DNA from 2 places in the Enterobacter sp. CP102 genome. Region 2 is predicted to be linked to the other one. Evidence: predicted binding sites of a transcription regulator. Region 2 holds the regulator's gene; the other holds the start of a gene.
The links. Region 2 encodes LexA, which represses DNA repair genes until DNA is damaged. Its sites were predicted from a motif close to TNCTGTATGTACATACAGNA; they were not measured.
Positions count from the first base shown of each region.

Region 1: a site for LexA is predicted at 1,946-1,965, ahead of umuD (translesion error-prone DNA polymerase V autoproteolytic subunit). Genes of this name have one in related genera too.

Region 1 is NZ_CP104014.1:2,078,038-2,082,251, forward strand. Features, by position in the region: gene N1249_RS09780 (Xaa-Pro peptidase family protein) at 1-193, shown strand, start outside; gene N1249_RS09785 (cyclic diguanylate phosphodiesterase) at 326-1,849, shown strand; gene umuD (translesion error-prone DNA polymerase V autoproteolytic subunit) at 1,985-2,470, shown strand; gene umuC (translesion error-prone DNA polymerase V subunit UmuC) at 2,454-3,716, shown strand; gene N1249_RS09800 (nuclear transport factor 2 family protein) at 3,777-4,214, opposite strand, start outside.
Region 2 is NZ_CP104014.1:281,720-285,933, reverse strand. Features, by position in the region: gene zur (zinc uptake transcriptional repressor Zur) at 1-276, shown strand, start outside; gene N1249_RS01330 (CsbD family protein) at 346-555, opposite strand; gene dinF (MATE family efflux transporter DinF) at 676-2,013, opposite strand; gene lexA (transcriptional repressor LexA) at 2,077-2,685, opposite strand; gene N1249_RS01315 (diacylglycerol kinase) at 2,794-3,162, opposite strand; gene plsB (glycerol-3-phosphate 1-O-acyltransferase PlsB) at 3,316-4,214, shown strand, end outside.

The DNA.
Region 1 (4,214 bases), 1.8 Mb from region 2:
GCTGGCGGATTTCGCGCTCCAGGCCGAGATCAAACGCGAATACCCTGAGCTATGGGCAAGAATTGAAACCCGTAAACGTTATCTCAAGGATGTGCTTAAGATTGAACTGAGCGCGGATGTGATCCCGCTTTCCAGCACCGTTGCTTATTTACGGCCTTTCTTCCTGGCGAAGGATAAAGCGTTCACCTGCTAAACAATTTTTGCAGAACTTATTGAAGGAGCATGGTTATTTTTACTTTTGTCGACCATGCTCTTTGTACTTACACCATTAAGCGCCGTAAATGCCGTCAGCGTCATCGTACTCACTTGTGCCCTGGAGACGTTAATGCGCCATATTCTTGTCCCTGTTACTGCCGCTCTGGCCCTGTTTATCATGGGCATTTTTATTCTGAATACCCAGCTCTGGTATTCCGCACGGGCCGACAGCATGACGGGGGCGAAGTTTGTCGCAAAAAATATGAATACGATCCTGGGTGAAGCGCAGCGTGCTACCCGGACGGCGATGACGGTCGCCGCGGCAGGCTGTGATGCAGAAGGGCAATACCGGCTGGGCACCGAGGCGGCGCTACAACCTCATCTCAGGACTATTTTCATTCTCGCTCACGGGCAAATTGTGTGTTCATCCCTGCCGGATAACCGTGTGCTGCTGGTTAATGCGATGAGATTACCTGATTCACCACTGATGCTGCTGCCAGAAAAAGAGACGGTAAACGGTTTACCGGTACTGCTGTATCAGACGGTATCTGATGGTAGCCGTATTGGGATCACGGTCAGCGATCGCCATATCCGCGACGCCCTGGGTATTTCGATAAAAGGCATCGCTTACCGGTTAAGGGTTGGCGACACTGTGCTGGGCTTGTCTGGTGATGCTACATCGGTAAACGCTAAAGGTGAGCATGTCGGGCGGCTTGACGCTAAAGATTATCCCTACAGTATCGAGTACAACTATCCTCCGTTATTCAGCGTGCAGAGGCTGGTAAGCCAGGGGGCTGGCATCCTGCTTTTTTTACTGCTGATCGCCTGTCTTGGCGCTTACGCGCTGTATAAGTACCTGAATAAAAGTACGCCGCCTGAAGAGTCGCTACAGCGCGCCATCGCAAAGGGGGAGATCATCCCGTTTTATCAGCCCGTTGTTAATGGCCGGGAGGGCACCTTGCGGGGCGTAGAGGTGCTGGCGAGATGGAAACACCCGAAAGCGGGCTATATCTCCCCGGCCTCGTTTATCCCGCTTGCTGAAAAATCCGGCCTGATAGTGCCGCTGACGCGTAGCCTGATGGCACAGGTAGTGATACAGATGAACGCCATCGCCAGCAAGCTGCCGGAAGGTTTTCATGTGGGGATTAACTTCAGCGCATCTCATATCGCCATGCCCACCTTTGTGGATGAGTGCCTGAACTATAAAAGCCGCTTTGAGCGCAAAGATTTGAACCTGGTGGTTGAAGTCACAGAGCGTGAACCGCTGGATATTGACGAACGCCTGGTTCACACCCTGAATGCGCTGCACGAAAACGGCTTTGCCATCGCGCTGGATGACTTCGGAACCGGGTATTCAGGGCTCTCTTACCTGCACGATCTGCATATCGATTACATCAAGATTGACCATAGCTTCGTCAGCCGGGTCAATGAGCATGAAGAATCCACCCGGATCCTGGATTGTGTGCTGGATCTGGCGCGTAAGCTGTCGATAAGTATTGTCGCCGAAGGTGTAGAAACTAAAGCACAGCTTGATTACCTCAACCGGAATAATATTGTCTTCCAGCAGGGGTACTACTTCTTTAAGCCCGTTCCGTTTACGGAGCTGATAAAAATCCTGTTATCCAAACCTAACGTGAAAGTCATGGTGGAGTAACTAACCGGACAAGACGACAGAATTAAATCCCTCCACACATCAACGTGTTTGCGCGATCGCCCGGAAAGTGCCTTGATCCTTACCCATAACCCGTAATACTGTATTTATATACAGTAAATGGCAGGAAAGGCAATTATGAGCACTCTCTTTTCGTATTATCCCCTGCAGGACATGGAGTTACCGCTGTTTCTGGAGCGCGTTGCCTGTGGTTTTCCAAGCCCTGCGCAGGATTACGTTGAAGACCGTATCGACCTGAATAAGCTGGCGGTAAAACACCCCAGCGCAACGTATTTCGTGAAAGTCAGCGGGGATTCCATGATCGGGGCCGGGATCGGCGATGGCGATCTGCTGGTGGTCGACCGTTCGTTAACGGCGGGACATGGCGACATCGTTGTGGCGGCGGTGGACGGAGAGTTTACGGTAAAAGAGCTACAAACCCGGCCGGTCTTAAGATTGCTTCCCCACAATACCCGCTATCAGCCTATTACGTTTCACTCCGAAGAGGAGCTGCAAATCTTCGGCGTGGTGACGCATACGCTGAAAACACATAAACATTCGGGCGGGGTAAAAAGCCATCGCGCGGGTGACCCGGAAATGCATAGCCATGTTCGCACTTGTTGACGTCAACAGCTTCTACGCGTCCTGCGAGACGGTTTTTCGCCCTGACCTTCAGGGAAAGCCCATTGTGGTGGTGTCCAATAACGATGGCTGCATTATTTCGCTTTCCCGCGAGGCAAAGCAGCTGGGGATCAAAATGGGCGAACCATACTTTAAGTTCAAGGAGAAACGCTATCCGTCGCGGGTCTACGTGTTTAGCTCGAATTACGCACTGTATGCCGATCTCAGCAGCCGCGTGATGCAGACGTTAACCGATCTTTCCCCGGCGATAGAGATCTACTCCATTGATGAGGCGTTCGTGAATGTCTCGGGTATCGACAGCTGTATGCCACTGGATATTTTCGCGCACCAGATGCGCAACCAGGTACTGAAAAATACCGGGCTGACGGTGGGTGTGGGGATTGCGCAGACGAAAACGCTGGCAAAGCTTGCGAACTATGCGGCGAAGAAATGGCGCAGCACGGGCGGTGTTGTTGATTTATCAGACCACGATCGTCAGCGCAAACTGCTGGCCGCAGTGCCGGTGGAAGAGGTATGGGGTGTTGGGCGGCGGATCACCAAAAAGCTAAATGCGATGGGCATAACCACGGCGCTTAAGCTGGCCGACAGCTCTTCGTGGGTCATCAGGAAACATTTCAACGTGGTTCTGGAGCGCACGGTTCGTGAACTTCGCGGCGAGCGTTGCCTTAGCCTGGAGGAATTTACCCCCACGAAGCAGCAAATCATTTGTAGCCGCTCTTTTGGGCATCGCATTACGCAATACGTTGAGATGCATCAGGCGATTTGCGCTTACGCCGAACGCGCAGCGGAAAAACTGCGTGGCGAGCGCCAGTATTGTCGCTTTATCAGCGTATTTCTGCGGACCAGCCCTCATGCAGATAATGAGGTGTATTACGGCAATCAGGCTTCCGTCACCCTGTTGACGCCGAGCAATGACTCACGCGATATCATCCGCGCCGCCACGCAAGCGTTAGAGCGGATATGGCTCGATGGGTATCGCTATATGAAAGCGGGGGTGATGCTGGCAGACTTTTTCAGCAGTGGGGTCGCACAGCTTAATTTGTTCGATGACAACCGCCCGCGAGCCAATAGCATGGCGTTGATGGAGGCGATAGACAGGCTTAATCATTCCGGGAAAGGGAAAGTCTGGTTTGCCGGGCAGGGGATCGAGAAAGCCTGGTCGATGAAGCGTGAGATGCTGTCTCCGTCTTACACGACAAAGTATGCGGATTTGCCGGTGGTACGGTAGGACGCGGGGGATTAACCCGTTACCGGTATTAATCCCCGCAGGCGACAGGGCGCTCAACACTCAGGCTGACAGCCAGCGTTGCGCATCCGCTTTCATGTTTGTTTCCAGCTCGCTGCCCCGGGTGGCAAATACGCGCCCGAGCGGGAATCCGCTCTGCTCCAGTAAATACGCCAGTGCCGCATATTCCCGGGGGTATTTTTCGGCAATACGACGATCAATTTCAACCGGGCCCAGCGGGAAGGTAAACGTGCCCATGTCATAAATACTCTGGCGGTGGAACAGCTTCCAGATACCTTCTCTTTTTTCCGCCAGATCATAAAAACGATTGTGGCATTCGCAACCGATGTTCAGCTTTACGTTTTCCGCGATGATGATGGCATTTGTTTCAAGGATGGCTTTATCTCCGTTAGCATTAAAGGTCACCGCGGGAGAGGCGATAAGGTGCTTGGTTCGTAAATCTGATGCGCCCATACGCATTGAACCCTTCACAAAATCGCT
Region 2 (4,214 bases):
TCAACAAACAGCTATGTGCTGTGCCATTTGTTTGATCAGCCGACCCACACCTCGGCCATGTTTATCTGCGACCGCTGTGGCGTGGTGAAAGAAGAGTGTGCGGAAGGTGTTGAAGACATTATGCATACGCTGGCAGCCAAAATGGGCTTCGCCCTGCGCCATAATGTGATTGAAGCACACGGATTATGCTCTGCGTGCGTGGAGGTCGAATCATGCAGCCATCAGGATGCCTGCCAGCATGACCACTCCATCCTGGTAAAGAAAAAACCGCGCTAACGACAAAAGATAAGGCGGCTCAGGGCCGCCCTCAGGGTGTACATCCTTGTACTTGCGGGTAATACCGGTCTACCAGCGATAGTCGTTACGCTTTTCCCAGTCGCCGACTTCTTTCTCCGCCTGATCTTTGGCGTAGCCATAGCGTTCCTGAATTTTACCGACAAGCTGATCGCGCTTACCTTCGATGACCGTCATATCGTCATCGGTCAGCTTACCCGATTGCTCTTTCGCTTTACCTTTGAACTGTTTCCAGTTGCCGCTGATTTCGTCTTTATTCATCATCAGGTCCTCATCGTTAAAGAGTGAAAGGGCCGCCCGAAACCTTCATTTCATGCTGGACGTGATAATAATTTTAGTTGAGCATCTGGCACTCATGGAATTATTCAGAATCTTTTACCATCATGAAAGATCGTGACGGGATGAAAACCAGGTATTTTTTCTCCAGTGCCGATGCCAGATAAACGCCAGCGAGAGGCCACGCAAAAGAAGAAAGACTGCAAGGGCCAGCCATAACCCATGATTCCCCAGATACGGTACCGTGAGCAGGGTTAAACCAAACCCAGCCGCCGCGACCGCCATACTGTTACGCATTTCCGCGCCACGCGTTGCGCCAATAAACATCCCATCGAGTAAATAACACCAGACGCCCACAACCGGTAAGATCACCTGCCAGATGATGTAGTGGCTTGCCAGCTCACGCAGTGCAGGTAATGACGTGAGCAGCGCAACAATATGCTCACCAAAGCAGGCGTAGATGAGCGCAAATGCCAGCGCCACCAGCCCAGCCTGCCGACATGCGGCGCGCCAGACATCCTGCAATTGCCCGCTTTCACGCGCGCCATACGCTTGCCCGGAATGGGCTTCTACCGCATAGGCAAAGCCGTCGAGGGCGTAAGCGGTAAAGGTTAGCAGCGTCATCAGCACCGCGTTGACGGCAACGATTTCCTGGCCAAGCCGCGCACCAAAGACGGTCAGCGCACCAAAGCACAGTTGCAGTAACAGCGAGCGCAGCATGATATCCCGGTTAAGCGCCAGCAGCTTGCGGATATTGCCGCGCCAGGCGGCCTTCAGCAGCGCAGGTGTTATGCCCCGCATCACCAGCACACGCCAGACCATCCACAGCCCGATAATCAGCGTGCCATATTCGGCAATAGCCGTTGCCAGCGCCGCGCCCTGAACATTCATGTGCAACCCCATGACCAGCCAGAGATCGAGCACTATGTTCAGGACGTTCCCGACAACCAGCAGGATAACGGGGGCGCGGGCATACTGGACGCCCAACAACCAGCCCAGCAGAACCAGATTTGCCAGCGATGCCGGGGCGCTTAGCCAGCGAATATCGAGGAAGCGCCGTGCCTGCTCCAGCACCGCTTCGCTGCCACCGACTATATGCAATGCCAGCTCAATGAGTGGCGTACGCAGCACAACGATAAGCACGCCCGCACCCAGAGCCAGAATTAACGGCTGTACCAGCGCACGTGCCAGACGTAGGGGATCTTTTGCGCCAAACGCCTGTGCCGTCAGCCCGGTGGTGCTCATGCGTAAAAAAAGCAGTAGCATAAAGAGGAAGCTGGTTGCCGTTGCGCCAATCGCCACGCCGCCCAGATAGACCGGTGAATCCAGATGTCCAATAACCGCCGTATCGACCAGCCCCAAAAGAGGAACAGTGATATTGGAAATAATCATCGGCAGTGCAAGACGCCACAATGCCTTATCAGAAGCAGTCAGCAGTGACATGAAAAATACCGGGAGTGAGAAATGAATCAGGCTACGGAGGTTCCGTAGCCTGTCAGGAAGAGATTACAGCCATTCTCCGTTGCGGATGACGCCAACCGCCAGACCTTCAATGGAGAAGCTTTGTTCGCGAAGATCCACCACGATGGGGGTGAATTCGCTGTTTTCCGGCAGCAGCTGCACAGTGTTGCCCTGTTTTTTCAGGCGCTTAACGGTGACTTCATCATCAATACGCGCTACCACTACCTGGCCGTTGCGCACATCTTGTGTCTTATGAACCGCCAGCAGATCACCATCGAGAATACCGATGTCTTTCATGGACATACCGCTGACGCGCAGCAGAAAATCCGCGCTCGGTTTGAACATGCCAGGATCGACCTGATAGTGACCTTCAATATGCTGTTGTGCCAGCAAAGGTTCACCTGCCGCGACGCGGCCAACCAGCGGAATGCCCGTCTCTTCTTCTACCAGCAGACGGATGCCGCGTGAAGCACCAGAAACAATCTCAATCACGCCTTTACGCGCCAGCGCTTTAAGGTGTTCCTCAGCAGCATTTGGAGAACGGAAGCCCAGACGCTGCGCGATTTCCGCACGCGTAGGTGGCATTCCCGTCTGGCCGATATGATCCCGGATGAGATCAAACACCTCTTGCTGCCTGGTCGTTAACGCTTTCATTCCGCCCCCTGGGTGTATATACAGTTATGCTGTGAGTATATACAGTTAAAGGCGATTTTGGAACCAAAAACTGCACAAAAAACCAGGGACTTAATTATTCCTCGAGGCTCATCGGAAATGCGACCAAAGCAGCGTGACCCAGGTGATCACCGCAGTGATAATCGCCAGCAACACGGCGGCAGAGCCCATATCTTTTGCACGACCCGAGAGCTCATGGAAATCAGAGCCAATACGATCAACAACGGCCTCAATAGCGCTATTGAGAATTTCCACTATCATCACCAAAAGCACAGAACCAATAAGAAGAACGCGCGTTATGGCATCGACATCAAGAAAACAGGCAATGATTACCGCCACGATAGCGGCAACGCCTTCCTGACGAAAAGCAGCTTCATTGATCCACGCGGCACGGAAACCTTTCCATGAATAGCCGGCAGCTTTGATGATTCGGGTTAACCCAGTGGTATTATTGGCCATTAAAAGAACCTTTTATTAGAAATAGCGTCAGTAACTATAGACACAGTGCGTTTACTGCCGCCCGAAGTATGACGGGTAACAACAGAAATTTTGCGCGCTTTCTGTTATCCTTGCGCCGCAATTGCATTATTAACCAGAGGCTTTACATCGTTTATGTCCGGCTGGCCACGAATTTACTACAAATTACTTAATTTACCATTAACCGTTCTGGTAAAAAGCAAGTCTATCCCAGCTGAACCCGCGCTGGAATTAGGGCTCGATACCTCTCGCCCTATTATGTATGTTTTGCCTTACAACTCGAAGGCAGACTTGCTCACGCTCCGCGCCCAGTGTCTGGCGCATGATTTACCCGATCCGCTTGAACCGCTGGAAATCGACGGTACGCTGTTGCCGCGCTACGTGTTCATCCACGGTGGGCCGCGCGTGTTTACCTATTACACGCCAAAAGAAGAGTCCATCAAGCTGTTCCACGACTACCTCGATTTGCACCGCAGCAATCCAGATTTGGATGTGCAGATGGTGCCGGTATCGGTGATGTTTGGTCGTCGCCCTGGCCGCGAAAAAGGGGAAGAAAACCCACCGCTGCGGATGCTCAACGGCATCCAGAAATTCTTCGCGGTGTCCTGGCTTGGCCGCGACAGCTTCGTGCGTTTCTCGCCTTCTGTGTCGCTGCGCCGCATGGCAGACGAACACGGTACGGATAAAATCATCGCGCAAAAACTGGCTCGCGTGGCACGTATGCACTTTGCGCGCCAGCGTCTTGCAGCTGTGGGGCCGCGCCTCCCGGCGCGTCAGGACCTGTTCAATAAGCTGCTGGCGTCTAAAGCTATTGCCCGTGCCGTGGAAGACGAAGCGCGCAGCAAGAAAATTTCGCACGAGAAAGCGCAGCAAAATGCCATCGCGCTGATGGAAGAGATCGCCGCGAACTTCTCCTACGAGATGATTCGCCTGTCCGATCGTATCCTGAGCTTCACGTGGAACCGTCTCTATCAGGGGATCAACGTCCACAACGCCGAGCGCGTGCGTCAGCTGGCGCATGATGGCCACGAAAT